DNA from 2 places in the Alkalihalobacillus phoenicis genome. Region 2 is predicted to be linked to the other one. Evidence: predicted binding sites of a transcription regulator. Region 2 holds the regulator's gene; the other holds the start of a gene.
The links. Region 2 encodes CtsR, which represses protease genes until heat stress. Its sites were predicted from a motif close to ATGGTCAATAAAGGTCAAACA; they were not measured.
Positions count from the first base shown of each region.

Region 1 (15,280 bases), 1.0 Mb from region 2:
CTGGAGAAACGATTAAAGAATCAGCCGTGCGAGAATACCGTGAAGAAACCGGCTTACATGTAGAAGCTGCGGAATTAAAGGCCGTTAGTTCCATGGTGATAGTTGAGAACGATCGAATCACTTCAGAATGGATGATGTTTACTTTCGTTGCTTCTAGTTATCACGGACAACAGCTAAAGCAATCTCCAGAAGGGAAATTGCAATGGACACAGAAGAATACTATTAAGGATTTACCGATGGCAGCAGGTGATCAATATGTGATTGACCATGTTTTAAATAAAGAGGGTGTACTTTATGCAACCTTCCATTATACACCTGATTTTAAATTGCTATCTTATCGACTTGATCCGAACTAAAATAAATCAGAATAAGTCGTCTTACCGATTCTTTTCGGAACATGGGCTCATCGAGTTTTCCAGACGATTTTCTTAGGGTGAGCCATTTTATAGACTTTTATATCAGAAAGAAGAATAGGTTAAAAAGAGAACAGCTTTGCCTATTTTCCGAAATTTTTAGAAAAAAATCTAAGATAAAGAGAAGGTGGGCTAAAATGACGGTTGAAAAAAAAGAGATCGAAATTGTCATTATCACAGGGATGTCAGGTGCGGGGAAAACTGTTGCTGTTCAAAGTTTTGAGGACTTAGGCTATTTCTGTGTGGATAATCTTCCACCTGCCTTGTTACCAAAGTTTGTTGATTTAATTGAAGGGGCAAACGGAAAGATGGAGAAAGTAGCTTTGGTGATTGATTTACGGAGCCAAGCTTTTTTTGAACAATTATTTGAAACAATTGATACGATTAGTCAATCAGCAAGTGTTAATTTACATGTGAAAATCCTCTTTTTAGATGCTAAGGATGCTAAGCTTGTCCAACGTTATAAGGAAACAAGACGTTCGCATCCACTTTCTAAGGGTGGACTTCCACTTAATGGAATTACTGAGGAACGAGAGCTATTAGAGGAAATGAAAGGTCGAGCCCAGCAGATTATTGATACGACGGATTTAAAACCAGTTGAGCTTCGTGAAAAAATCATTGAAAGCTTTTCTTCCGAGCATTCTTCTTCATTTGTCGTAAATGTAGTATCATTTGGATTTAAGTATGGGATTCCGATTGACTCTGATTTAACATTCGATGTCAGGTTTTTACCAAATCCTCATTATATAGACCATATGAGACCTAAAACCGGTTTAGAGGAAGAGGTTTCATCCTACGTGTTAAAGTGGAGTGAAACCCAGCAATTAATTGAGAAATTAAAGGACTTGCTTGATTTTATGTTGCCTCAATATAAAAGAGAAGGTAAAAGTCAGGTCGTCATTGGAATTGGCTGTACAGGAGGGAAGCACCGTTCGGTTACATTAGCGGAGTATTTTGGCAAACATTTTAGCAAGGAATATGACACACGAATTAGCCATCGAGATATCGAGAAGGGGAAGGGACGTCTTAAGTGAATAAGAAAATAGTGGTCATTGGTGGTGGAACTGGTTTATCTGTTTTGCTTCGTGGTTTAAAGACTTTCCCAGTCGATATTACAGCGATCGTGACAGTTGCTGACGATGGTGGAAGTTCAGGTCGTTTAAGGAAAGAATTAGATGTCCCTCCTCCTGGTGATATTCGAAATGTCCTTGTAGCACTAGCAGAAGTAGAACCGCTTGTGGAACAGTTATTTCAACATCGCTTTGAAAATGGAAAAGGACTTTCTGGTCATTCCTTAGGAAACTTGTTATTGGCTGGTATGACATCTATTACAGGTGATTTTGCCAATGGAATCTCAGAAATTAGTAAAGTACTAAATGTAAGAGGAAAAGTATTACCAGCTGCTAATCGTAGTGTCGTGCTCCATGCTGAAATGGAGGATGGTTCAATTGTAACGGGAGAATCAACCATTCCGAAATCTGGAAAAAGAATTAAGCGAGTGTTTCTCACACCTGAAAAAATATATGCATTATCTGAATGTTTACGAGAATTAAAACGAGCAGATTTAATTGTTTTAGGGCCAGGTAGTCTTTATACGAGCGTTTTGCCTAATTTACTCGTACCAGGTATTGTTGAAACGATTGTGAAATCGAACGCTCCAAAAGTATACATTTCAAATGTTATGACCCAAAAAGGGGAGACAGACCATTACACAGCGGCTGATCATCTAGTGGGAATTTTAAGTCATTGTGGTGAAAATGTTGTCGATCATATCCTTGTCCATGGTACGCCTGTTTCTGAAAGCGTTAAAAAGAAGTATGCTTTAGAAGACGCAGCACCTGTTGAAGTAGATGAGCTTAAATTAAAACAAAGCGGTGTGAAAGTGATTCGTGATCATTTTGTGATCGAGAATGAGGATGTGTTACGCCATGATGCTGTCAAAGTATCAAAGGCGTTGTTAAATATAATAAGAGAAAATAATTAAATCCGTGTGGGGTGCTTCCATTTAATTTTGTAAGCAGAACGTTGCTTGCATGCAAAGGAATATCGATTGTCTACACGGCTGAAAGGAGTGATTATAATGTCCTTCGCAGCCACAACAAAAAAAGAATTAACCCAATTAGAAAGTGATGATTGCTGTGTGCAAGCAGAACTTGCTGCCTTAATTCGTATGAATGGTACACTTTCCTTTAGTAATCAACAATTTAGTTTAGATATTACAACGGAAAATGCAGCAATTGCGAGAAGAATTTATACACTAATCAAAAGGCAAAACCCTGATATATATTTAGAACTACTCGTCCGAAAAAAAATGAGGTTAAAGAAAAACAACGTCTACCTCGTTCGGATATCTAAACAGGCACGTGCATTATTAGAAGTACTTGATATTATTGGTGAGGGAATGACCTTTAATCGAGCGGTTTCTTCAAAGCTTTTGAAAAAAGAATGTTGTAAAAGAGCTTATTTACGTGGAGCTTTTCTAGCGGGTGGGTCGATTAATCACCCAGAAACATCTTCTTATCATTTAGAAATCTTTTCGTTTCATCAAGAACATAATGATTCGTTATGTGAATTAATGAACGAATATCATCTAAATGCCAAAACATTGGAACGTAAGAAGGGGTTCATTACGTATATGAAAGAAAGTGAAAAAATTACCGAGTTTTTGAATATAATTGGTGCCCATCAAGCGCTCCTTTATTTCGAGGATGTCCGCATTATGAAGGATATGAGAAACTCAGTTAATCGCTTAGTGAACTGTGAAACTGCCAACCTCAATAAAACAGTAGGTGCAGCTCTTCGTCAAGTGGAAAACATTCGTTTAGTTGACCGAGAATATGGATTAGAAAATCTGCCACCTAAATTAAGGGAAATGGCGATCTTACGGATGAATCATCAAGATGTTACACTGAAAGAACTAGGTGAAATGGTTGATGGTGGCACGGTCAGCAAGTCAGGAGTCAACCATCGATTAAGAAAAATTGATGATATTGCTGATAAAATCCGTAATGGAAATAAGGTAGAATTTAAAAAAATATAAATCGTTTTTTATTAACTCGTATGACTGGGCAGTGAGGAAACAATAGCTGCCCGTTAACACCTAATTTTTATTTTAATAAAGGAGGAGATGTTGAATGGTACAAAAAAATGTGATCGTTCAATTGAAATCAGGATTACAAGCCCGTCCAGCGGCCCGCTTTGTACAGGAGGCTAACCGTTTTGCAGCTGATGTTTTTATCGAAAAAGAACATAAAAAGGTTAATGCCAAAAGTATTATGGGGTTGATGAGTTTAGCTCTTGGACATAAAACAGAAATGACTTTAATTTGTGAAGGACATGACGAACAAGAAGCGTTAGAAGCTTTAGTCGATTTTGTTGAAAGCGAATAGCATTTAATTTTATCATTTTATTTTTAAGAGATTTGGACAACTTGTATGAACCTTATGTTTTAAAAAGCACAGCTACTGACTTGATTCAGTAGACTGTGTTTTTTATTATGAGTGTGGATAAGTATAAAGACGCATAGCTATTTTAAACAAAAACTGGGGGTAATGTGCATAAACATGTGGATAATTATAAGAATTATCAGAATATTATAGTGATTGTGTATAAGTTTTAGTCAAATAAGAGCAGAATTTTATAAAAAGGAGTTTTTATTGTGGATAATTTGCGAATCACTGATGGAAGTCGGGGGTGGTGTGTAATTTAGAGTGAGAAACGCCATCCATCCGCATTTGGCCGAGGGTGATGTGTAAATAAGACCGAGAAACGCCGCCAATCCCTATTTGACTACGCTTGATATCTTGATATGTGCAGCAAATAAAGCTAATGAAAGCAAACGAATCTTCAAGAAATGAAAAAACGACTACGCACTTTAAGAGTGAGTAATCGTTTTATTAAATAAAAGGTGTTCATTTACGATAGTGTTTGGTAGCTGTTTATCAAACAAGTTTTTTATTAACTAGAGTTTTATCTAGCAATTAGCTTGATTTAATAATATCGTCGATGAGGCCGTATTCTTTTGCTTTTTCAGCTGTCATGAAGTTATCACGATCTGTATCACGCTCGATTACTTCTAAAGGCTGGCCAGTTCGTTCAGCTAAGATTTCGTTTAATGTTTGACGCATTTCTAAAATACGACGAGTATGGATTTCAATGTCAGTTGCTTGACCACGTGTTCCACCTAATGGTTGGTGAATCATCACTTCACTGTTTGGAAGAGCATAACGTTTGCCTTTTTCACCTGCTGAAAGAAGGAATGCACCCATTGAGGCAGCCATACCGATACAAATCGTTGAAACTTTTGGTTTAATAAAATTCATTGTATCGTAAATGGCCATACCAGCTGTGATAGAACCACCAGGGCTATTAATATAAAGTGAGATATCCTTGTCTGGATCCTCAGCGTTTAAGAATAGCAACTGTGCTACGATTGAGTTTGCGACATTGTCATCAATCGCGGAACCTAACATAATAATACGATCTTTTAAAAGGCGTGAATAAATGTCATAGGCACGTTCACCACGATTTGTTTGTTCGATAACTGTAGGAATTAAATTCATAAGAAAAGCCTCCTTTAAATTTGAATAACTGTTTCATTTGGTAGAGGTGATTTATGTACATCATACCTAAAAGGTCAAAGAAGGTCAAATGTTTTACCTCTCCTTATCATAACTATTCATGATTACTCTTTAAAATCCCTTCTTACAGCATAGCCGAATTTAGAAAAAATGAAACCAAAAAGCGAGCATAATTTCATTTTTGATAGAAAACTAAGGGAAATAGGAATCATAGAAGCCGAATGAAGCCAAAAGAGAAGAGAGCTTTGGCCGAGCCGCAAAGGGAATCAAAGGCCGCCAATGAGTCCCGAAGCGATCGAATAAAAGCCGCAAAGGGAATCAAAGGCCGCCAATGAAGCCCGAAGCGATCGAATCAGAGCTGCAAAGGGAACCAAAGGGCGTCACTGATGCCAAAAGGAATCGAATCAAAGCCGCAAAGGGAATCAAAGGGGGTCAATGATGCCAAAAGCGATCGAATCAGAGCCGCAAAGGGAACCAAAGGGCGTCACTGATTCCAAAAGTGAGCGAATCAGAGCCGCAAAGGGAATCCAAGAGCGTCAATGAAGCCCAAAGCGATTGAAAAAGAGCCGCAAAGGGAATCAAAGGACCTCAATGAAGCCAAAAGCAATCGAATCAAAGCCACAAAGGGAATCCAAGAGCGTCAATGATGCCAAAAGCGAGCGAATCAGAGCCGCAAAGGGAATCAAAGGACCTCAATGAAGCCAAAAGCAATCGAATCAAAGCCGCAAAGGGAATCAAAGGACCTCAATGAAGCCAAAAGCAATTGAATCGAATCCACAAAGGGAACCAAAGAGCGTCAATGAAGCCCAAAGCAATCGAATCAGAGCCGCAAAGGGAATCAAAGGACCTCAATGAAGCCAAAAGCAAGCGAATCAGAGCTGCAAAGGGAACCAAAGAGCTCCAATGATTCCAAAAGCACCTGAATCAAAGCCTCAAAGGAACCATAGCGGCTCGTATCACCGATAGGACCCTTAGCTTCGTTTCTGATAATAGGTTTGGCGGTAATCACTTGGTGTGACACCGACGATACGTTTAAAGACCTTTGCGAAGTATTTATCATGTTGATAACCTACTGCTTCGGCTACTTCGTACACTTTAAGGTTTGGATTTGCTAAGAGCTCTTTCGCTTTTTTTATACGGAAATTCATTAAATAATCGGTAATCGTTTGGTTAAATTCCTGTTTGAACTTCCGTGAAATGTATTCTCTACTTAGGTAAAAATGCTCTGAGATTTCTTGCAAACTAATTTCATAATGGTAGTGACTCTCAATATAAGAAGCAACCTTTCCCATATTCGTTTGTGCTTGCTCGCCAAGTGTTGCGACTAAATCAAGTAGTTGGAAAAAGTCCTCTCTTTTTTCGCGCTTAAAGTGATGAAAGGAAAATCGCCCATCCCCGGTCCAATAAAGTTGACGTTGTGTGGGCAGTTCTTCTTTTTGTAGCCAGTGAGAGCGTAAAATATCAAAGTGGTTTTCCCAGTTTTTCAGAAAACGTAAGGTAATATTGTGATTTTTTTCAATCGATTCAAAAATGGAATGAAGCAAAAGGTCGAGTTGTTGTTTATGCCCACTTTCGATTGTCCACTTCAATTCATCTTTATAATCTAATAAAAGCCATTTTCTTTTATGAGGAGCTGTCGGTGAGTCCATTTCTTTATTAATCAAATTATCGGAAGCTAATTTGGTCGAGGCTTTAAGGTAGCTTTCCTTTGGGTGAGTATGAGCTGGGCCAATTACATAATGTGGCTTTATTTGATAACGACTCCATAACGCTCTTTTCACTTGAGTCAGTGCGGACTCTAGCTGCCGAGAAGAATGACTAATAAACACAAGTTCTTCCTCATTTTCTAAATGGGAAAAAACGTACCCAGCTTGTTCTCGGTCCATAATCGGTTTTGCGATTGCTAGAAGTTCAGTAACCGCAAGCTCTCCATGCCCTTCAAAAATAAAAGATTTTAACATCGTCATCGAAAAAATCGCGACGGTTAATGGCTGGGACTCGATGTCGAGCTGAAATTCTCGTTGAAAAAAATCGAGTTCACTTTGAGTCCATTCTGTTGTCGTTACAAGCTTTGTTAACCATTTGTCACAATAAATAGGATGAATTTCGCTGACGACTTTTTCTTTTTCTTGCTCTAATTCTTTTGCCTTTTTCTGCTGTAAAACTTCATCGACTGCTCGAGCCAAGACCTCGTTTAATTCAGTTGGGTCGATCGGTTTTAATAAATAGTCAAAGCTCCCAAATTTAATCGCATTTTTCATATATTCAAAGTCATCATAACCACTTATTACGATTGTTTTCGCATTTAAATGAGATTGATTAAGCCACTTAAGAAGCTCAACACCATTTGTTTTTGGCATTCTCATATCCGTAAAGATAATATCTGGTTTTTCTGTGGTAATGATTTGACGAGCTTCGTCTCCATTTTCTGCTTGTAAGATCGTATCAATCTTAAAACGTGACCAATTGGCTAGGAGTAACAAACCTTCTCGAACATGCCTCTCATCGTCTACTATGATCGCCTTCAAGAATCTCACCCTCCATCTTGATTGGTAATGTGATTCGAACGTTAAATCCACCAGTTTGAATGTTTTCTAAAGACATCTCGGTATGCTCGCCATAATAGAGCTTTAAACGGCGATACACATTTTGTAAGCCAATGCCTGTTCCACTATTGCTAACCATATTTTGATTAGTCGCCAGCTGTGTGTTAATCATTTCTAATCTTTCTTCGGAAACTCCAAGACCATTATCTTGAATTTCGATCACGATTTTATCTTTGTGCTTATTACAAGTAACAGAAACGATTCCAACGACTTCGTGGCTATCAAAGCCATGGTTAAAGTAGTTTTCCACGAGTGGTTGTAAAATCATTTTCGGGACATATACCTCTTTGACGTCATTTTTAATAATAATCGAGTAATCTAATTTATCTTCAAAGCGTTGTTTTTGTAAAAGCAGATAAGAAGAAAGATAATCGAGCTCTTGTGATAAGGTCACCATTGATTCAGATGTATTAATGCTGTAGCGCATGATTTTCGATAAATCGGTAATGAGTGTATAAACCTTAGGAGCATCACTTTTTAACGCCAGTGTCCCGATTGATTGTAGGGCATTATAAAGGAAGTGCGGATTAATTTGCGACTGTAAAACTTTCAGTTGATTCGTTTTATTTTCGATTTCTAATTTATATTCACGGTTAATGAGCTGATCCATCTTTTTCACCATTGATTTAAAACTATCTCCAAGTTCACCGATTTCATCATTACCAAGCGAGTGGAATTGGACTTTCATATTGCCTTTTTTGACTTCATTTATATTTTTGACTAGGACGGTTAAAGGGTTTGTAATTTTAAAGGAAACAAATAAGGTAGCGACAATGACTAAGAATAGCCCTAACATTCCGAAAATGATATTAATAAAAGCTACATTATAAGCACTTTCGAATAAGGTGCTCGCAGGAATGATTTTTATCAGCTTCCAGCCACCGCGAGATTCAGCGATTGTATCATAAATTAAGACAAACGGTTCATTCGATTCAGACCACTCTAAAACACCACTTTTTTGTTCGTGCAATAGCACTTCGGAAATCCAATCTTGTTCCTTTCTTTCGTTTAATATTGGGGAGGACTGATAAACAAAATCGCCCTCGGTCGTGACAATAAAAAGTTCTTCATTCCCTTCTGTATATAAATGTTCACTTAATTCAACAAGCTTCCGTCCGTTAATTTGCAAGGAAATATAAGCGAGAATATCTTCAGATGGAACGTTTTGTAAAGAGCGGTGTAAGCTAAAAGAATGATGGGGGTTTTTCCCTTCATTCGGTTTGATATATAGATTAAAAGGGCTTTCGCTTGCTTGCTCATAAAAGGAAAAATTCAAATCCTTTCGTTGTTCTGAATAAATGACCGAAGATTGTTTAGAAGTGGTAATAAATTGGCTGTTCTTTTCAATAAATAAATCGACGGATTCAATGCTTTGATCAGCGTACAAAATCGTTTGTAATACTTGGTTTACGGAACGAACAGATATAGGTTGTTCTCTTAAGTTAGCTGACTTTAAATAGCTAATAAATTCAAGGTTGTTATAAACAGATAAGGTTAGATTATTAAGTTCCTTTACATAACTATCGATGTTGACTTTCCCTTGATAAAGGAGATTGACATTTTCCTCAATCGCCTGATCTTTTAATGATTCCTTTGTATATAAAAAAGTGACCACGATCGAGGCACCGAACGGAATAATCGTAAATAATAATAAAAGAGTAATTAATTTTTGCCGAATGCTAGATTTCAGTTTGAACACCTCTTCCAACATTTAAATCTATCTTTAAGTATAAAGTAGAAAGCATACCTAAGATAGATATGCTTTCTAAATATATTTTGTTAGAAGATATTCGGATCCATTATTTTAAATTTTGCCAAGTGGAATCCATTCTTTCGAGAACCGTATCGTAATCAATTTGACCGGCTACATACTCTTGGATAATGGCAGCGAAGTCTTGGTTCGCACCGTCTGGCCATCTAAACCAGTTCCAAGGTAATGTTTGATCGTCTGATGAATATTCTAAAATGACTTCACCTAATGCGCCTAACCCTGTTGGTTCGATATGGTCAAAGGCTGGTATAAAAGCAAATTCTTCTGTCATAAAGCGTTGACCTGTTTCAGAAGATACCATCCAGTCTAATAGTAATTTCGCTTCTTCAATATGTGGAGAGTTTTTATTAACTGCCCAGTTGTTTGGAACGCCAATTGGTAATCTCGCATCACCGTTATCATCTAATGAAATAGGGAGAATGCCCATGTTCATCTCTGGATTCAGTTCATAAATCATATTTTCAATCCAGTTTCCTTGTTGAATCATGGCTGTTTCACCTGTTGCAAAATAAGTTACTTGAGAATTATAATCGGTCGTTAGCGGATTTGAGTTTCCATATTCAATTTCTAAATCAACTAAACGTTGAAAATCAATAAACTTCTGGTTGTTTGCCATCGTTTCAGTGCCTTCTGATAATGCATCAATAAAAGCAGCTGGATCGTCTTGTTCAGCAAATGGGATGTTTAATAAATGTTGACCAATGACCCACCACTCCGCATATCCAGCAGAGAAAGCCGTAATGTCATTTTCTTCTAGTTTTTGAACAGCAGCCAGTAATTCAGAATAAGTAGTTGGCTCTTCCGTGATGCCGGCTTCTGCAAATAAATCTTTGTTGTAAATAAATCCATATCCTTCAAGGTTAACGGGCATTCCATAAAGTTTGCCGTCTGTATCAGTCATCGGTACCGCTCCAATAGGAAGGAGGTGCTCAACCCAAGGTTCGTCTGATAAATCAGCTAGATGTTCTTTCCATAATCCGAGCTCTGTAAAGCCTCCATTATTGAAAATATCCGGTTGTTCGCCTGAAGCAAACTTCGCTTTTAACGCAGCACTATAATCAGCACCACCACCAACTGTTTCTAATTGGACACGAATGTTTGGATGTTCCTCATGAAATTCTTGTAGCATTTCAAGTAATTGGTCGGCAATTTCCACTTTAAATTGGAACATGTTTAAGGTTACAACCTCATCACTACTACTTGAGCCACCTTGATCCCCATCTGTTGTAGAAGAGCCATCTGTCTCATCTGAACCACAAGCACTTAATAATCCTACCGCTAAAATTGATGTAAAAAACCACTTTGTTAACTTCTTCATATTCGGTAACCTCCCCTTTAATTGTACTATTTAATTTGTAGTAAAAACTACAAAATGGATAACGTTATTTAATCGAACCCGCGGCGATTCCTTTAATAATATGCTTCTGTAAAAATAAGAAGAAAATGATAACTGGAGTAATCCCTAGAACTAATGCAGCTAATCCCATATCCCACTGTTTTGTATACTGAGCAAAAAATGAGCTCGTGGCGAGTGGGATCGTTCTTAAGTTTGGATCTTGTAGAACAAGAAGTGGTAATAAGTAATCATTCCAAATCCACAATGTATTTAAAATAACGACTGTAACGGTAATCGGTTTTAACAAAGGAAAGACGATATTCCAAAAAACTCGAAACTGTGAACAACCATCTATACGTGCGGATTCCTCAATTTCAATCGGCACAGTCTTAATAAAACCGTGATAAAGAAATAAGGAAAGCGGGACACCAAAGCCGAAATACATAATGACAATGCCAGGAAGGCTATTCATAATGCCAATCATGCCACCCCATTTAACGAGTGGAATCATCACCGCTTGAAAGGGAATGACCATGGCCGAGACAAACATAATAAAAAGAATTTTGCTAAACTTTCCTGGAGTCCTAACCATTTTCCAAGCCGCCATTGAACTAATCACGACAAGACCGATATTACTTAAAACAGTGATAATAAATGAGTTAAAGAAAGCCTTTGGAAAATTAATAATCTGCCAAACCTTTACATAGTTTGAAAACAAAACTTCTTTCGGTAAGGCCGCCGAATTAACTAATATTTCCGAGAAACTTTTTAAAGAATTGACAATAACAAAGTAAAAGGGAATGAGGAAAATAAGCGCGATAACGATCGCAATAACCTCTAGTAAAAACGTTCGTTTCGTATAGTGCATTAAGCTTCAACCTCCCTTTTCTTTGTGATCGATACTTGAATCGTGGTGAATATCGCGACAACTAGGAAAAAGAGAATCGATTTAGCCGAGCCAATTCCGTAGTTATTCATCGTAAATGCTTCATTATAAATGTTAATCGCAACAGATTCGGTCGAGTTAAATGGGCCACCACCTGTTAAGGAAAGGTTTAAGTCAAAGATTTTAAAGGCCATTGAAATCGTTAAAAACAAACAAATCGTAAAAGCTGGCAAGACAAGCGGAATGATAATTTTTCTAAGAAGCTGGAAGGCATTCGCCCCATCAATTTTTGCGGCTTCTATTAGAGAACGATCCAATCCTTGTAACGCGGCAACATAAATGACCATCATATACCCACTAATTTGCCAAGCGAAGACAATAACAATGCCCCAAAAAGCGGTGTTGGCATCTCCTAACCAAGGTTGTTGAAAAAAGCCAATATTGGTCATCTCGCCAATAACGGCAAAACCACGAACAAAGATAAACTGCCAAATGAATCCGAGTAAAAGTCCACCAATGACATTCGGTAAAAAATAGACGGTTCTTAATAGGTTTTTCGTTTTAAGTGCCGCATTTAAAATAAGAGCTAACGTAAAACCAATTGCATTACTAATCAAAACAGCGGCAATCATAAATTTTGTTGTGAAAAGAAACGAGTTAAAGAAACGAGTATCATTTGTAAAAATCCTTATATAATTATCAAGCCCAACCCATTCAACTGTTGAACTGATCCCATTCCATGAAGTGAAGGAATAATAAACCCCCATCCCAAACGGAATCATCTGAATCATGATAAAAAATAACAACGCAGGACCAACAAATGCCAAATACCCAATCATCGAACGTGTTCGTCTTTTTTTCGCTGCTTTTGTCATTAACGAATCATTAAGTCGAGCATGCGATTTCTCTTTTTTGGTCACTAATGCCACACGCCAGCACCTCCTCTTTTAAGTAAAAATCGAGTTAAATATGAGTGAAGTTACGTATATAAATTGTTAATTACTAGAATGTTAGCGGTTGCTTTTGGTTGTAACCGCTTACAGTTATTAATTATAAGGACAAATGTCTAAAAAGAATATCCACTCAGTTGACTAAAGAGGTGCACTGTATTGACCTATGTCAATTGAGGCAACATAGGGGGGCAATGAAGTCGGAAGCAGTTGAAAAAGAGCCACAAAGGGAATCAAAGGGAGTCAATGAAGTCGGAAGCAGTTGAAAAAGAGCCGCAAAGGGAATCAAAGGGGGTCAATGAAGCCCAAAGCGATTGAATCAGAGCCGTAAAGGGAATCAAAGGGAGTCAATGAAGTCGGAAGCAGTTGAAAAAGAGCCGCAAAGGGAATCAAAGGGCCACAATGAAGCCCAAAGCCATCGAAAAAGAGCCACAAAGGGAATCAAAGGGAGTCAATGAAGCCCAAAGCCATCGAAAAAGAGCCACAAAGGGAATCAAAGGGAGTCAATGAAGCCAGAAGCCATCGAAAAAGAACCGCAAAGGGGAGCAAAATCCCCACCCCACCCTGATCCAGCTCCCCCATATTTGCTCGTAGTACATAAAAAAGAGTACAATAAATTAAATAGGAGTTGAGTTAATCATGGTGCAAGTAGAAGTGATGTCAAAAAATCATTGTCCACTATGTGTGGAGGCAATTGCGGAGCTAAGAAATCTTCAGAAAGAAATTGACTTTGAGATTAAAGTCACGGATATTTATCAGGATGATGTCCTTTTGGAAAAGTATCAAATTATGATTCCTGTTGTTTTAGTTGGAGGAAAAGAAGTGGGCTATGGGCATATTTCTGCATTAGATGTTCGGGAAGCGATAAAAAAAATGAAATAATCAGGTTTTATTTGTTCCGTAATTGGTTATATTAGAATAGTAATGAATGAAGTAATAAAATTAATCGATCATTTACTGAATATTTAGCTTGTATCTGGATTAAATTATTGATAAAATGGGATTGAAGACAGGGAGATTATTTTTTACTCTTATCGGGACGTAAAATGTCACGGTGGGACGTGTTGAGACCCAATGTGTGATGAACCGAAAAAATTCATGCACTTGAATGTATTTAAGAGTAAATTTATATTTTTTTGTTTTCGTGGGACGTAAAATGTCATAGCGGGACTGTTTTTGACCCGTGACGTCACTTAACTATTCAAAACGGGCATTAGGAAGTCAAAAGGAGCTTTGTATATGAGGTCTTTAATCACGTTACAAAAACAATTATTGCCTGATGTGCTTGATGTGATGGTGAAGCGCTATAGAATTTTACAAAACATTCGATTGATGCAACCGATCGGAAGGCGCAGTTTATCGGCCAATATTCAATTATCAGAACGTGTATTAAGAAGCGAAGTGACGTTTCTGAAAGATCAAAGGCTCGTTGATTTTACGACTGCTGGTATGAGCTTAACGGAACAAGGCGAAAGATTATTTCTTGAATTAGAAGAGATGATGAAAGAGCTTCTTGGTTTAAGCAGTTTAGAGAAAGAACTCGAGCAGCGACTTGGGGTACCTAAAGTAATTGTTGTTTCAGGTGATAGTGATGAGAATGATTGGGTGAAGCATGAATTAGGTCAGGCGACTTCACTTGAATTAAGCTCCCGTCTCAAGCCAAAAGATGTTGTAGCTGTTATGGGTGGGACGACTTTAGCCGCTGTCGCACGTATGATGACAGCTGATGCTAAAAATCGAGAAGTTGTTTTTGTACCAGCACGAGGTGGTCTCGGTGAGAAGGTTGAGAATCAGGCGAATACAATTAGTGCAGAGTTCGCTAGTCGAGCAGGAGCCCAGTATCGTTTGTTGCATGTTCCGGACCAACTGAGTGAAGAAGCGTATTCTTCCTTGATTTTAGAGCCGTCGGTGCAAGAGATTTTAACGATTATCAAATCCGCTTCTGTTGTTATCCACGGAATTGGAGATGCAGAAACGATGGCCGCACGAAGAAATTCGAAAGTGCCTTCCCTCCAAAAATTAATAGACAATCATGCTGTTGGTGAAGCATTTGGTTATTATTTTGATGAAAACGGGAAGAGTATTTATAAGCAACGAACGATTGGTTTGCAGTTAGATGAACTGGACCAAGACAAGTATGTAATATCGGTCGCAGGTGGTCATTCAAAGGCCAAAGCGATTGCAGCATATGTAAGAAATCGCCCAAGTGATGTATTGGTAACAGACGAAGGGGCGGCAAGAAGTTTACTTGATTTATAAAAAAGTTAGATAAGAGGGGATTTCCTTAAGGTGGGTGTTTTAACACATCGATCATGAATGTAGTCGGTCATTCCCTTTTTGATATAAATTTTTCAAATAAAATTGGATGGAAATTATAGGAGGAGATTTATCATGGCAACGAAAATTGGTATTAATGGTTTTGGAAGAATTGGACGTAATGTATTCCGTGCAGCTTTAAACAACCCAAATGTAGAGGTAGTGGCAATCAATGACTTAACGGATGCCCAAATGTTAGCACACTTATTAAAGTATGATACTGTTCACGGTCGACTAGATGCAGAAGTTGAAGTTAAAGAAGATAACTTAGTTGTAAATGGTCAAGTGATTAACGTTTCTGCTGAGCGTGACCCAGCAAAATTAGCATGGGCTGACCGTGGTGTTGAAGTTGTTATTGAATCAACTGGATTTTTCACAAAACGTGCGGATGCAGCGAAACATATCGAAGCAGGTGCTAAAAA
Region 1 is NZ_CP154853.1:107,002-122,281, forward strand. It holds gene AA0017_RS00460 (8-oxo-dGTP diphosphatase) at 1-356, shown strand, start outside; gene rapZ (RNase adapter RapZ) at 551-1,447, shown strand; gene AA0017_RS00470 (gluconeogenesis factor YvcK family protein) at 1,444-2,397, shown strand; gene whiA (DNA-binding protein WhiA) at 2,494-3,453, shown strand; gene AA0017_RS00480 (HPr family phosphocarrier protein) at 3,548-3,802, shown strand; gene clpP (ATP-dependent Clp endopeptidase proteolytic subunit ClpP) at 4,394-4,975, opposite strand; gene AA0017_RS00490 (response regulator transcription factor) at 5,965-7,521, opposite strand; gene AA0017_RS00495 (cache domain-containing sensor histidine kinase) at 7,496-9,310, opposite strand; gene AA0017_RS00500 (ABC transporter substrate-binding protein) at 9,399-10,688, opposite strand; gene AA0017_RS00505 (carbohydrate ABC transporter permease) at 10,753-11,574, opposite strand; gene AA0017_RS00510 (carbohydrate ABC transporter permease) at 11,574-12,467, opposite strand; gene AA0017_RS00515 (glutaredoxin family protein) at 13,182-13,424, shown strand; gene AA0017_RS00520 (sugar-binding transcriptional regulator) at 13,782-14,801, shown strand; gene gap (type I glyceraldehyde-3-phosphate dehydrogenase) at 14,934-15,280, shown strand, end outside.
Region 1: a site for CtsR is predicted at 5,046-5,066, ahead of clpP (ATP-dependent Clp endopeptidase proteolytic subunit ClpP). Genes of this name have one in related genera too.

Region 2 (15,280 bases):
CCTTCTGCCCCACCAGCCCCGATTAATGTATGAAGCTCATCAATGAATAAAATGACATTGCCTGCTTGGCGAATTTCATCCATGACTTTTTTCAAACGGTCTTCAAACTCACCACGGTATTTTGTTCCCGCCACAACCGTACCCATATCAAGAGTCATTACTCGTTTATTTCGTAGCGTCTCAGGTACTTCATTGGCAATAATCGATTGAGCTAACCCTTCTGCAATCGCCGTTTTACCGACACCTGGCTCCCCAATTAAAACGGGGTTGTTTTTGGTACGGCGGCTCAGAACTTGAATCACTCGCTCAATTTCTTTGCTACGACCGATAACAGGGTCTAATGCGTCTTCTCGTGCAATCGCCGTTAAATCACGGGCTAAACTGTCTAAAGTAGGCGTGCTTGCATGACTTGCTGCCCCACTTTGCTGAGAGGAGCTCCCTACTTCGTTACTACCTAATAGCTGTAGTACTTGCTGACGGGCTTTATTTAAGCTCACTCCTAAATTATTTAAAACTCGCGCTGCTACCCCTTCGCCTTCACGGATTAACCCTAATAAGATATGCTCCGTGCCAACATAGGAATGACCAAGCTTACGAGCTTCATCCATCGATAATTCAATTACTTTTTTCGCACGAGGTGTATAATGTATCGTTTTGGACCCTTCTTGGCCTTTGCCAATTAAAGTCTCAACTTCTTTTTGGATTTTTTCAGAACCTAACCCTAAAGCTTGTAAGGCCTTTGCCGCAATTCCTTCTCCCTCACGAATTAATCCAAGAAGAATATGCTCTGTGCCAATATTATTGTGCCCTAAGCGAATCGCTTCTTCTTGTGCCAATGCTAATACTTTCTGTGCTCGCTCTGTAAAACGTCCAAACATCATTGACGTCCACCTCCATCATTAATTATCTGTCTTTTCCTCTAACAATAATCGCTCGCGTATTAATGCTGCTCGCCGCTCATCACGTTGATCAGCATTCAATACATCCCCTGCAAACTGTTGTAAGAAGCCGGGTTGGGTTAAAATCATTAACTCGTTGAGTATATTCCCTGAAATCCCTTCGATTAACCCTAAATCAATTCCTAATCTGACATCTGATAATCGTTGGGTTGCTTCTTTAGATTCTATGATCCGGCTATTAGATAAAATCCCATATGAGCGATAAACTCGATCTTCAAGCTGAAGCTTAGAATTTTCCATTAAATACTGCCGAGCCGATTTCTCCTGATGGATCAGTTGTAAAACGACTCCCCGTAAGTCTTCCACGATATCTTTTTCGGATTTTCCTAACGTCAACTGATTGGAAACTTGAAATAGGTTACCTAAAGCTTCGCTACCTTCCCCATAAATTCCTCTAACAACTAAACCTAATTGATTAATTGCTGGTAAAATTCTATTTAATTGTTGGGTCATAGCTAAAGCCGGTAAGTGCATCATCACAGATGCTCGTAACCCTGTCCCTACATTTGTTGGGCAACTCGTTAAATAACCATGTGTCTCGTCAAATGCATAAGTTAATTGCCCTTCCAACCAATCATCGATAGAACTTGCCGTTTCTAACCCCTTTAATAGCTGAAACCCAGGAAATAAACATTGTATTCGAAGATGATCCTCTTCATTCAACATAATACTTACCGATTCATCTTCACTTAATAATACGGCTCCACACTTAGATTGTTCCGCTAAACTAGGACTGATCAAATGTTTTTCTACAAGGACTCGCTTTTCATTTACCCGTAGTTCATCCATTAATAAAAGCTCAACAGGACCAATTTTTTCATTTTCTTTCTCTTGTAATGCCTGCTCCACATACTTCACAATCGCGTGAGACTCTTCTGTCGACGCTAATAAAGGAAATTTAAATTGCTTTAAGTTTCTCGCTAAGCGCATTCTACTGCTTAACACAATTTCAGATTCACATCCAGACTCTTTCATCCAAGGACTAATGGCTTCAGAAATAAAACGTTGGAGTGACATTAGCTCATCCCTCCTCTTGATTATTTAATTGGGCCGTTATTTTTTTCATTTCATCACGAATATGGGCTGCCTGTTCAAACTCTTCATGTTCAATATGTTTTTTCATCTCTTCTTTTAATGCATTGATTTTTCGTTTAAGCTGAATACTTCCACCAATTCGATTAGGTATTTTCCCTGTATGTGCTTTGTTGCCGCTATGAACCCTTTTTAAAATAGGCTCTAATTTGCTTTGAAAGCTTTCGTAACAATTCGCACATCCAAACCTACCGATTCTTGTAAACTGCTCATAAGTCATCCCACAGTTTTCACAAGTTAAATTATGAATCTGGGCTGCCTTCCCTTGTACAGGTTGCTCAAAATTTAATAATCCTGATAATAATTGATGAATAGAGAAGCTATTCGTTCCAGGGAATTGCTCCCCTTTTTCACGAGCACATTGCTCACATATATGGAATTCTGTTTTTTCACCGTTAATAATCTTCGTAAAATGTAATGTAGCCGGTCTTTCTTGACAATCTTGGCACTTCACCACTCATCACCACCTCACATCAGTCTTCGGTATCAATATACTTTAATGTGTTTAGCATCGCCCTTAATAAATTAGCCCGAATTTCATCTCTATGTTGAATCGACGTCTGAAAATTCGTTCTCTCCATAACACTTAACATTAAGTTACTTTCTCTTTTGGTAATCGCCTGCTCTTCATACAAACGAATAATGATATTTTCAGCCGCTTGCTGATCAATCCCTCTACCAATTAATTGAATAATTTGATCAAACAAGGCCATCTCGTTATGAGGACGGACTTTAATGATTCTAATATAACCGCCGCCCCCTCGTTTACTTTCAACTAAATACCCTTTTTCAATCGTAAAACGAGTGCCGATCACATAATTAATTTGGGAAGGTACACATTGAAATTGACGAGCCAACTCACTTCGCTTTATTTCGACAATATCTCCATCACTATTTAAGAGAATTTTCTTTAAATAGCCCTCAATAATATCTGAAATATTTTTCAACTTCACCCCTCCCCTCTATACAACAATTGACATAAACCTACATTTTTTGACTTTGACTATCTTTGACTATATGTACATTATAAGCAACAGCCAAAAAAAGTGCAACAAACTTACACCACCTAGTATAGCCATACGTTTTTGGAAACATTCTTTAACAACTCTACATAACAAAAAAACCAGTAATTACTAAATAACTGGTTTTTTGGCTAACTATGCAATTACTTTAAACGCTGTAACTTCCCATAAGTAAAGGAACGCCATAACCATTCTAACGGTCCATATTGAAAGTATTTTAACCATACATAACTATTGATAAGCTGAAGAGAGAAGATCATGACACTCAGCCCTATTCCTATTCTTAGATTGATTTCACCAAACAACCCAGCACCCACAAAAATTGAAATTCCTATTATAGACTGTATTAAATAATTAGTTAAAGCCATACGGCCAACATACTTAAATGGACTTAGGCTCTTTGCCCAAAACCTATGTTGCAGTAGGAATAATAAGCTAGTAAGATAAAACAAGGATACACTTAGCCCACTAATCGTTATCATAGTTTGTAAATAGATATGAGTCAAAACACCCAAGTTAAACAAATCTAAGTGTAATAAAACAATAAAAATTGAAATCGGCAAACTAATAATTAAAGTAATCCACCAGACATACTTAAGAAAACGTTTATTCGTCTGGAAATTACTAATGAGATTTCGTTTACCAATATAAAGTCCAACAAGAAACATATAAAAAGCTGATAAGATAGAAAAGGGTAAATTCTCTAAAATCGGTATAAACTCATGATGAAATCGATACTTTATCCACTCCATATAGTTCGAATCCTGGTAATAGTCAATCGCCCGCTCTACCTTTTCAGTACCCTCTGCTTGTAAAACGAGTAATTCTTTCTCTACTTCCACTGGAGATGCAAAGAAATTCAATGATAACAGACTTATTAAAACTACCGTAAGAACCCACCATGTAATAAGCAAAGCTTTGGAGCTTTGTTTATAAAAAATGATTAGAAGAAAACCCGCTAATGCGTATGTAAGCAAAATATCTCCATACCATAGTAAAATAATATGAATGAACCCTATTATCGCTAGGAAAAGTAATCTTCGAACATACATCCTAACATAAGGTTTTCCCTTTTCTTCCCCGTTTTTCATAAATATATAAAAGCCTAAACCAAATAATATTGAAAAGATCGAAAAGAACTTTGTTTCAATAAATACATCTAATAATATTCGCAGCCACTGATCAGTAGTTGATAATGGAAAGGTTACAAAATTAAGATCAGCTATTAATTTTGGTGTTTGAAACAAAGGCATATTTACTAATAAAATTCCAAATAAAGCGATACCTCTTATGATATCTAATGAATCTATTCTAGTATTAAGATTTTTTATCAACATGGTTAGAATATTTTCCCTTTCCGATATAAACTTTACTATTTAATTTGCTTTTATCAACAACATCTTTCCAAATTTGCATTGATCAGAAAATATAAATTATTCAATTTTCGATCTTTTCTACTTATAATTATAGTCTATAAAATTTTCTAATTGGCTCAGTCTGAAGGCTGATTTTATCTTTTAATATGGTTTCTTTTAGTTCTCATCCCCCTAATTTATTGTTTTAGTCGAGGCAGAACTCTTCAGCGCCTGAGCGTTCTCTTTATGCATAAAAAAAGCACATCCCTATTGGAATGTGCTTTATCTGCCTGGCAACGTCCTACTCTTGCAGGGGGAAGCCCCCAACTACCATCGGCGCTGAAGAGCTTAACGGCCGTGTTCGGCATGGGAACGGGTGTGACCTCTTCGCTATCGCCACCAGACTTTTGACGTCCGATCCCCTATGAAGGGTCTCTTCGTCAAATAGACGTGATGTCTATTGAATTGTTGAGAGGATTCTCTCAAAACTAGATAATCGATAAAACATGATGTCAAGAATAATAATGGATAAGTCCTCGACCGATTAGTATCTGTCAGCTCCACGTGTCGCCACGCTTCCACACCAGACCTATCAACCTCATCATCTCTAAGGGGTCTTACTGGATTAACTCCATGGGAAATCTCATCTTGAGGGGGGCTTCATGCTTAGATGCTTTCAGCACTTATCCCTTCCACACGTAGCTACCCAGCGATGCTCCTGGCGGAACAACTGGTACACCAGCGGTGTGTCCATCCCGGTCCTCTCGTACTAAGGACAGCTCCTCTCAAATTTCCTGCGCCCGCGACGGATAGGGACCGAACTGTCTCACGACGTTCTGAACCCAGCTCGCGTACCGCTTTAATGGGCGAACAGCCCAACCCTTGGGACCTACTTCAGCCCCAGGATGCGATGAGCCGACATCGAGGTGCCAAACCTCCCCGTCGATGTGGACTCTTGGGGGAGATAAGCCTGTTATCCCCAGGGTAGCTTTTATCCGTTGAGCGATGGCCCTTCCATGCGGAACCACCGGATCACTAAGCCCGACTTTCGTCCCTGCTCGACTTGTAGGTCTCGCAGTCAAGCTCCCTTTTGCCTTTGCACTCTACGAATGATTTCCAACCATTCTGAGGGAACCTTTGGGCGCCTCCGTTACTGTTTAGGAGGCGACCGCCCCAGTCAAACTGCCCACCTGACACTGTCCCTGAACCGGATCACGGTCCGAGGTTAGAATGTCAGCACAGTCAGGGTAGTATCCCACCGACGCCTCCACCGAAGCTAGCGCTCCGGCTTCCAAGGCTCCTACCTATCCTGTACAAACTGTACCAACATCCAATATCAAGCTACAGTAAAGCTCCATGGGGTCTTTCCGTCCTGTCGCGGGTAACCTGCATCTTCACAGGTACTATAATTTCACCGGGTCTCTCGTTGAGACAGTATCCAAATCGTTACACCATTCGTGCGGGTCGGAACTTACCCGACAAGGAATTTCGCTACCTTAGGACCGTTATAGTTACGGCCGCCGTTTACTGGGGCTTCAATTCAGAGCTTCTCCCGTAAGGGATAACCCCTCCTCTTAACCTTCCAGCACCGGGCAGGTGTCAGCCCCTATACTTCGCCTTGCGGCTTCGCAGAGACCTGTGTTTTTGCTAAACAGTCGCTTGGATCTTTTCACTGCGGCTCTCTCAGGCTATTCACCTTAATAGAGCACCCCTTCTCCCGAAGTTACGGGGTCATTTTGCCGAGTTCCTTAACGAGAGTTCTCCCGAGCGTCTTAGAATTCTCTTCTCGCCTACCTGTGTCGGTTTACGGTACGGGCACCTCTCACCTCGCTAGAGGCTTTTCTTGGCAGTGTAGAATCAGGAACTTCGGTACTAAATTTCCCTCGCCATCACAGCTCAGCCTTCGCGAGAAGCGGATTTGCCTACTTCTCAGCCTAACTGCTTGGACGCACATATCCATCAGTGCGCTTACCCTATCTTTCTGCGTCCCCCCATTACTCAAACGGTGAGGAGGTGGTACAGGAATTTCAACCTGTTGTCCATCGCCTACGCTTTTCAGCCTCGGCTTAGGTCCCGACTAACCCTGAGCGGACGAGCCTTCCTCAGGAAACCTTGGGCTTTCGACGGAGGGGATTCTCACCCCTCTTTTCGCTACTCATACCGGCATTCTCACTTCTAAACGCTCCACCAGTCCTCACGATCTGACTTCGCTGCATTTAGAACGCTCCCCTACCACTTACACCTGAAGGTGTAAATCCATAGCTTCGGTGATACGTTTAGCCCCGGTACATTTTCGGCGCAGAGTCACTCGACCAGTGAGCTATTACGCACTCTTTAAATGGTGGCTGCTTCTAAGCCAACATCCTGGTTGTCTAAGCAACTCCACATCCTTTTCCACTTAACGTATACTTGGGGACCTTAGCTGATGGTCTGGGCTGTTTCCCTCTTGACTACGGATCTTAGCACTCGCAGTCTGACTCCCGAGGATAAGTAATTGGCATTCGGAGTTTGACTGAATTCGGTAATCCTGTGGGGACCCCTAGTCCAATCAGTGCTCTACCTCCAATACTCTCACCTCGAGGCTAGCCCTAAAGCTATTTCGGGGAGAACCAGCTATTTCCGAGTTCGATTGGCATTTCACCCCTACCCACACCTCATCCCCGCATTTTTCAACATGCGTGGGTTCGGGCCTCCATTCAGTGTTACCTGAACTTCACCCTGGACATGGGTAGATCACACGGTTTCGGGTCTACGACGGCGTACTCATTCGCCCTATTCAGACTCGCTTTCGCTACGGCTCCGCTTTATCAGCTTAACCTTGCACGACATCGTAACTCGCCGGTTCATTCTACAAAAGGCACGCTGTCACCCATTAACGGGCTCCAACTAGTTGTAGGCACACGGTTTCAGGATCTCTTTCACTCCCCTTCCGGGGTGCTTTTCACCTTTCCCTCACGGTACTGGTTCACTATCGGTCACTAGGGAGTATTTAGCCTTGGGAGATGGTCCTCCCGGATTCCGACGGGGTTTCACGTGTCCCGCCGTACTCAGGATCCACTCTGGAGGAAACGAAGTTTCGGCTACGGGGTTGTTACCCTCTTCGACGGACCTTTCCAGGTCGCTTCACCTACTTCGTTTCTTTTTGACTCCGTATAGAGTGTCCTACAACCCCAAGAGGCAAGCCTCTTGGTTTGGGCTGATTCCGTTTCGCTCGCCGCTACTCAGGAAATCGCATTTGCTTTCTCTTCCTCTGGGTACTTAGATGTTTCAGTTCCCCAGGTCTGCCTTCTCATACCCTATGTATTCAGATATGGATACCATCCTATTAAAGATGGTGGGTTCCCCCATTCGGATATCCCCGGTTCAAAGCTTACTTACAGCTCCCCGAGGCGTTTCGCCGTTCGTCGCGTCCTTCTTCGGCTCCTAGTGCCAAGGCATTCACCGTGCGCCCTTTCTAACTTAACCATTTTGGTTGCAAATCAACGTAAAAATAAATTTACCGTTGCTTTTGGCCAAATTTGACTTGCGATTTTCGATGAATCGAATCTCGTTGGTCGTATTATCAAAGGTTTGATATGAATTCTTGACATTCTCGTTCGTCTATCGTTATAGACTCCGATGAATTAATCATGTTTATCTTATTATCTAGTTTTCAAAGAACCACTTGGCTGCGAATCAACGGCGGATTTCTTCGTCCATTTCCTTCTTCCGATTCTCACGTGCTAAAGCACGCTCCGATTCTCCAGAATTTCATGTCCTCGAACTCCTTGTTGCTTCTTGCCAACAGACTTAGATGTTCGATATTCTCAAACGTCTTAGCTGTTTTAAATTTGAAAGATTAGCTCTTTCAAAACTGAACAAAAAGACCGAAGCGCCTTACACATCAAAGATGTATAAGTTCGACTAGAGTTAAATACTCCATAGAAAGGAGGTGATCCAGCCGCACCTTCCGATACGGCTACCTTGTTACGACTTCACCCCAATCATCTGTCCCACCTTAGGCGGCTGGCTCCAAAAGGTTACCCCACCGACTTCGGGTGTTACAAACTCTCGTGGTGTGACGGGCGGTGTGTACAAGGCCCGGGAACGTATTCACCGCGGCATGCTGATCCGCGATTACTAGCAATTCCGGCTTCATGTAGGCGAGTTGCAGCCTACAATCCGAACTGAGAATGGCTTTATGGGATTGGCTCGACCTCGCGGTTTTGCTGCCCTTTGTACCATCCATTGTAGCACGTGTGTAGCCCAGGTCATAAGGGGCATGATGATTTGACGTCATCCCCACCTTCCTCCGGTTTGTCACCGGCAGTCACCTTAGAGTGCCCAACTTAATGCTGGCAACTAAGATCAAGGGTTGCGCTCGTTGCGGGACTTAACCCAACATCTCACGACACGAGCTGACGACAACCATGCACCACCTGTCACTTTGTCCCCCGAAGGGGAAAGCTCTATCTCTAGAGTGGTCAAAGGATGTCAAGACCTGGTAAGGTTCTTCGCGTTGCTTCGAATTAAACCACATGCTCCACTGCTTGTGCGGGCCCCCGTCAATTCCTTTGAGTTTCAGCCTTGCGGCCGTACTCCCCAGGCGGAGTGCTTAATGTGTTAACTTCGGCACTAAGGGCATCGAAACCCCTAACACCTAGCACTCATCGTTTACGGCGTGGACTACCAGGGTATCTAATCCTGTTTGCTCCCCACGCTTTCGCGCCTCAGCGTCAGTTACAGACCAGAGAGTCGCCTTCGCCACTGGTGTTCCTCCACATATCTACGCATTTCACCGCTACACGTGGAATTCCACTCTCCTCTTCTGTACTCAAGTCTCCCAGTTTCCAATGACCCCTCGGGGTTGAGCCCCGATATTTCACATCAGACTTAAAAGACCGCCTGCGCGCGCTTTACGCCCAATAATTCCGGACAACGCTTGCCACCTACGTATTACCGCGGCTGCTGGCACGTAGTTAGCCGTGGCTTTCTGGTTAGGTACCGTCAAGGTGCCGACCTATTCGAACGGCACTTGTTCTTCCCTAACAACAGAGCTTTACGATCCGAAAACCTTCATCACTCACGCGGCGTTGCTCCGTCAGACTTTCGTCCATTGCGGAAGATTCCCTACTGCTGCCTCCCGTAGGAGTCTGGGCCGTGTCTCAGTCCCAGTGTGGCCGATCACCCTCTCAGGTCGGCTACGCATCGTCGCCTTGGTAAGCCATTACCTTACCAACTAGCTAATGCGCCGCGGGCCCATCCCGTAGTGATAGCCGGAGCCATCTTTTACAAAAGAACCATGTGATTCCTTTGATTATCCGGTATTAGCACCGATTTCTCGATGTTATCCCAGTCTACAGGGCAGGTTGCCCACGTGTTACTCACCCGTCCGCCGCTAACCTCTGGGAGCAAGCTCCCTTTGGTTCGCTCGACTTGCATGTATTAGGCACGCCGCCAGCGTTCGTCCTGAGCCAGGATCAAACTCTCCGTTAAAGGATAAGCTGATTCGCTCATTTTTGCTGGCTAGCTTCAGTTTTCACTGAAGTTCCATTTGCATTGATTTCTCAATGACTAACATTGACGAGATACCTTGTATCTCTTTAATTCGCTTGGCTTTTGTTCAGTTTTCAAAGAACTCGTTTCGCTTTAATAGCGACTTGATTAGTGTAACAAAATCATCTTTGTTTTGTCAACAACTTTTTTAATTTTTTTTGGTGGAGCCTAGCGGGATCGAACCGCTGACCTCCTGCGTGCAAAGCAGGCGCTCTCCCAGCTGAGCTAAGGCCCCATTTTAGATGGTCGGGAAGACAGGATTTGAACCTGCGACCCCCTGGTCCCAAACCAGGTGCTCTACCAAGCTGAGCCACTTCCCGTTTTATTCGTTTTAAAATATAATGGCGCGCCCTGAGAGATTCGAACTCCCGACCTTTTGATTCGTAGTCAAACACTCTATCCAGCTGAGCTAAGGGCGCTTATATATTTTAAATGGTGCCGAGGGCCGGACTTGAACCGGCACGGTAGTCACCTACCGCAGGATTTTAAGTCCTGTGTGTCTGCCAATTCCACCACCCCGGCTATTGACAACCTATGGAGCGGAAGACGGGATTCGAACCCGCGACCCCCACCTTGGCAAGGTGGTGTTCTACCACTGAACTACTTCCGCTCGTATATAAATGCGGGTGAAGGGACTTGAACCCCCACGTCATAAGACACTAGATCCTAAGTCTAGCGCGTCTGCCAATTCCGCCACACCCGCAAATTGTAAAATGGTGAGCCATGAAGGACTTGAACCTTCGACCCTCTGATTAAAAGTCAGATGCTCTACCGACTGAGCTAATGGCTCATCTTACGATGCCGGCCAGAGGACTTGAACCCCCAACCTACTGATTACAAGTCAGTTGCTCTACCAATTGAGCTAGGCCGGCAAAATTAAATGGTGGAGGATGACGGGATCGAACCGCCGACCCCCTGCTTGTAAGGCAGGTGCTCTCCCAGCTGAGCTAATCCTCCAAATATATCTGCCTGGCAACGTCCTACTCTTGCAGGGGGAAGCCCCCAACTACCATCGGCGCTGAAGAGCTTAACGGCCGTGTTCGGCATGGGAACGGGTGTGACCTCTTCGCTATCGCCACCAGACTTTTGACGTCCGATCCCCTATGAAGGGTCTCTTCGTCAAATAGACGTGATGTCTATTGAATTGTTGAGAGGATTCTCTCAAAACTAGATAATCGATAAAACATGATGTCAAGAATAATAATGGATAAGTCCTCGACCGATTAGTATCTGTCAGCTCCACGTGTCGCCACGCTTCCACACCAGACCTATCAACCTCATCATCTCTAAGGGGTCTTACTGGATTAACTCCATGGGAAATCTCATCTTGAGGGGGGCTTCATGCTTAGATGCTTTCAGCACTTATCCCTTCCACACGTAGCTACCCAGCGATGCTCCTGGCGGAACAACTGGTACACCAGCGGTGTGTCCATCCCGGTCCTCTCGTACTAAGGACAGCTCCTCTCAAATTTCCTGCGCCCGCGACGGATAGGGACCGAACTGTCTCACGACGTTCTGAACCCAGCTCGCGTACCGCTTTAATGGGCGAACAGCCCAACCCTTGGGACCTACTTCAGCCCCAGGATGCGATGAGCCGACATCGAGGTGCCAAACCTCCCCGTCGATGTGGACTCTTGGGGGAGATAAGCCTGTTATCCCCAGGGTAGCTTTTATCCGTTGAGCGATGGCCCTTCCATGCGGAACCACCGGATCACTAAGCCCGACTTTCGTCCCTGCTCGACTTGTAGGTCTCGCAGTCAAGCTCCCTTTTGCCTTTGCACTCTACGAATGATTTCCAACCATTCTGAGGGAACCTTTGGGCGCCTCCGTTACTGTTTAGGAGGCGACCGCCCCAGTCAAACTGCCCACCTGACACTGTCCCTGAACCGGATCACGGTCCGAGGTTAGAATGTCAGCACAGTCAGGGTAGTATCCCACCGACGCCTCCACCGAAGCTAGCGCTCCGGCTTCCAAGGCTCCTACCTATCCTGTACAAACTGTACCAACATCCAATATCAAGCTACAGTAAAGCTCCATGGGGTCTTTCCGTCCTGTCGCGGGTAACCTGCATCTTCACAGGTACTATAATTTCACCGGGTCTCTCGTTGAGACAGTATCCAAATCGTTACACCATTCGTGCGGGTCGGAACTTACCCGACAAGGAATTTCGCTACCTTAGGACCGTTATAGTTACGGCCGCCGTTTACTGGGGCTTCAATTCAGAGCTTCTCCCGTAAGGGATAACCCCTCCTCTTAACCTTCCAGCACCGGGCAGGTGTCAGCCCCTATACTTCGCCTTGCGGCTTCGCAGAGACCTGTGTTTTTGCTAAACAGTCGCTTGGATCTTTTCACTGCGGCTCTCTCAGGCTATTCACCTTAATAGAGCACCCCTTCTCCCGAAGTTACGGGGTCATTTTGCCGAGTTCCTTAACGAGAGTTCTCCCGAGCGTCTTAGAATTCTCTTCTCGCCTACCTGTGTCGGTTTACGGTACGGGCACCTCTCACCTCGCTAGAGGCTTTTCTTGGCAGTGTAGAATCAGGAACTTCGGTACTAAATTTCCCTCGCCATCACAGCTCAGCCTTCGCGAGAAGCGGATTTGCCTACTTCTCAGCCTAACTGCTTGGACGCACATATCCATCAGTGCGCTTACCCTATCTTTCTGCGTCCCCCCATTACTCAAACGGTGAGGAGGTGGTACAGGAATTTCAACCTGTTGTCCATCGCCTACGCTTTTCAGCCTCGGCTTAGGTCCCGACTAACCCTGAGCGGACGAGCCTTCCTCAGGAAACCTTGGGCTTTCGACGGAGGGGATTCTCACCCCTCTTTTCGCTACTCATACCGGCATTCTCACTTCTAAACGCTCCACCAGTCCTCACGATCTGACTTCGCTGCATTTAGAACGCTCCCCTACCACTTACACCTGAAGGTGTAAATCCATAGCTTCGGTGATACGTTTAGCCCCGGTACATTTTCGGCGCAGAGTCACTCGACCAGTGAGCTATTACGCACTCTTTAAATGGTGGCTGCTTCTAAGCCAACATCCTGGTTGTCTAAGCAACTCCACATCCTTTTCCACTTAACGTATACTTGGGGACCTTAGCTGATGGTCTGGGCTGTTTCCCTCTTGACTACGGATCTTAGCACTCGCAGTCTGACTCCCGAGGATAAGTAATTGGCATTCGGAGTTTGACTGAATTCGGTAATCCTGTGGGGACCCCTAGTCCAATCAGTGCTCTACCTCCAATACTCTCACCTCGAGGCTAGCCCTAAAGCTATTTCGGGGAGAACCAGCTATTTCCGAGTTCGATTGGCATTTCACCCCTACCCACACCTCATCCCCGCATTTTTCAACATGCGTGGGTTCGGGCCTCCATTCAGTGTTACCTGAACTTCACCCTGGACATGGGTAGATCACACGGTTTCGGGTCTACGACGGCGTACTCATTCGCCCTATTCAGACTCGCTTTCGCTACGGCTCCGCTTTATCAGCTTAACCTTGCACGACATCGTAACTCGCCGGTTCATTCTACAAAAGGCACGCTGTCACCCATTAACGGGCTCCAACTAGTTGTAGGCACACGGTTTCAGGATCTCTTTCACTCCCCTTCCGGGGTGCTTTTCACCTTTCCCTCACGGTACTGGTTCACTATCGGTCACTAGGGAGTATTTAGCCTTGGGAGATGGTCCTCCCGGATTCCGACGGGGTTTCACGTGTCCCGCCGTACTCAGGATCCACTCTGGAGGAAACGAAGTTTCGGCTACGGGGTTGTTACCCTCTTCGACGGACCTTTCCAGGTCGCTTCACCTACTTCGTTTCTTTTTGACTCCGTATAGAGTGTCCTACAACCCCAAGAGGCAAGCCTCTTGGTTTGGGCTGATTCCGTTTCGCTCGCCGCTACTCAGGAAATCGCATTTGCTTTCTCTTCCTCTGGGTACTTAGATGTTTCAGTTCCCCAGGTCTGCCTTCTCATACCCTATGTATTCAGATATGGATACCATCCTATTAAAGATGGTGGGTTCCCCCATTCGGATATCCCCGGTTCAAAGCTTACTTACAGCTCCCCGAGGCGTTTCGCCGTTCGTCGCGTCCTTCTTCGGCTCCTAGTGCCAAGGCATTCACCGTGCGCCCTTTCTAACTTAACCATTTTGGTTGCAAATCAACGTAAAAATAAATTTACCGTTGCTTTTGGCCAAATTTGACTTGCGATTTTCGATGAATCGAATCTCGTTGGTCGTATTATCAAAGGTTTGATATGAATTCTTGACATTCTCGTTCGTCTATCGTTATAGACTCCGATGAATTAATCATGTTTATCTTATTATCTAGTTTTCAAAGAACCACTTGGCTGCGAATCAACGGCGGATTTCTTCGTCCATTTCCTTCTTCCGATTCTCACGTGCTAAAGCACGCTCCGATTCTCCAGAATTTCATGTCCTCGAACTCCTTGTTGCTTCTTGCCAACAGACTTAGATGTTCGATATTCTCAAACGTCTTAGCTGTTTTAAATTTGAAAGATTAGCTCTTTCAAAACTGAACAAAAAGACCGAAGCGCCTTACACATCAAAGATGTATAAGTTCGACTAGAGTTAAATACTCCATAGAAAGGAGGTGATCCAGCCGCACCTTCCGATACGGCTACCTTGTTACGACTTCACCCCAATCATCTGTCCCACCTTAGGCGGCTGGCTCCAAAAGGTTACCCCACCGACTTCGGGTGTTACAAACTCTCGTGGTGTGACGGGCGGTGTGTACAAGGCCCGGGAACGTATTCACCGCGGCATGCTGATCCGCGATTACTAGCAATTCCGGCTTCATGTAGGCGAGTTGCAGCCTACAATCCGAACTGAGAATGGCTTTATGGGATTGGCTCGACCTCGCGGTTTTGCTGCCCTTTGTACCATCCATTGTAGCACGTGTGTAGCCCAGGTCATAAGGGGCATGATGATTTGACGTCATCCCCACCTTCCTCCGGTTTGTCACCGGCAGTCACCTTAGAGTGCCCAACTTAATGCTGGCAACTAAGATCAAGGGTTGCGCTCGTTGCGGGACTTAACCCAACATCTCACGACACGAGCTGACGACAACCATGCACCACCTGTCACTTTGTCCCCCGAAGGGGAAAGCTCTATCTCTAGAGTGGTCAAAGGATGTCAAGACCTGGTAAGGTTCTTCGCGTTGCTTCGAATTAAACCACATGCTCCACTGCTTGTGCGGGCCCCCGTCAATTCCTTTGAGTTTCAGCCTTGCGGCCGTACTCCCCAGGCGGAGTGCTTAATGTGTTAACTTCGGCACTAAGGGCATCGAAACCCCTAACA
Region 2 is NZ_CP154853.1:3,976,197-3,991,476, forward strand. It holds gene clpC (ATP-dependent protease ATP-binding subunit ClpC) at 1-881, opposite strand, end outside; gene AA0017_RS18750 (protein arginine kinase) at 900-1,976, opposite strand; gene AA0017_RS18755 (UvrB/UvrC motif-containing protein) at 1,981-2,505, opposite strand; gene AA0017_RS18760 (CtsR family transcriptional regulator) at 2,525-2,998, opposite strand; gene AA0017_RS18765 (DUF418 domain-containing protein) at 3,217-4,410, opposite strand; rRNA gene rrf (5S ribosomal RNA) at 4,717-4,832, opposite strand; rRNA gene AA0017_RS18775 (23S ribosomal RNA) at 4,953-7,893, opposite strand; rRNA gene AA0017_RS18780 (16S ribosomal RNA) at 8,353-9,903, opposite strand; tRNA gene AA0017_RS18785 (tRNA-Ala) at 10,123-10,198, opposite strand; tRNA gene AA0017_RS18790 (tRNA-Pro) at 10,207-10,283, opposite strand; tRNA gene AA0017_RS18795 (tRNA-Arg) at 10,306-10,382, opposite strand; tRNA gene AA0017_RS18800 (tRNA-Leu) at 10,397-10,485, opposite strand; tRNA gene AA0017_RS18805 (tRNA-Gly) at 10,499-10,573, opposite strand; tRNA gene AA0017_RS18810 (tRNA-Leu) at 10,585-10,666, opposite strand; tRNA gene AA0017_RS18815 (tRNA-Lys) at 10,678-10,753, opposite strand; tRNA gene AA0017_RS18820 (tRNA-Thr) at 10,763-10,835, opposite strand; tRNA gene AA0017_RS18825 (tRNA-Val) at 10,845-10,920, opposite strand; rRNA gene rrf (5S ribosomal RNA) at 10,931-11,046, opposite strand; rRNA gene AA0017_RS18835 (23S ribosomal RNA) at 11,167-14,107, opposite strand; rRNA gene AA0017_RS18840 (16S ribosomal RNA) at 14,567-15,280, opposite strand, start outside.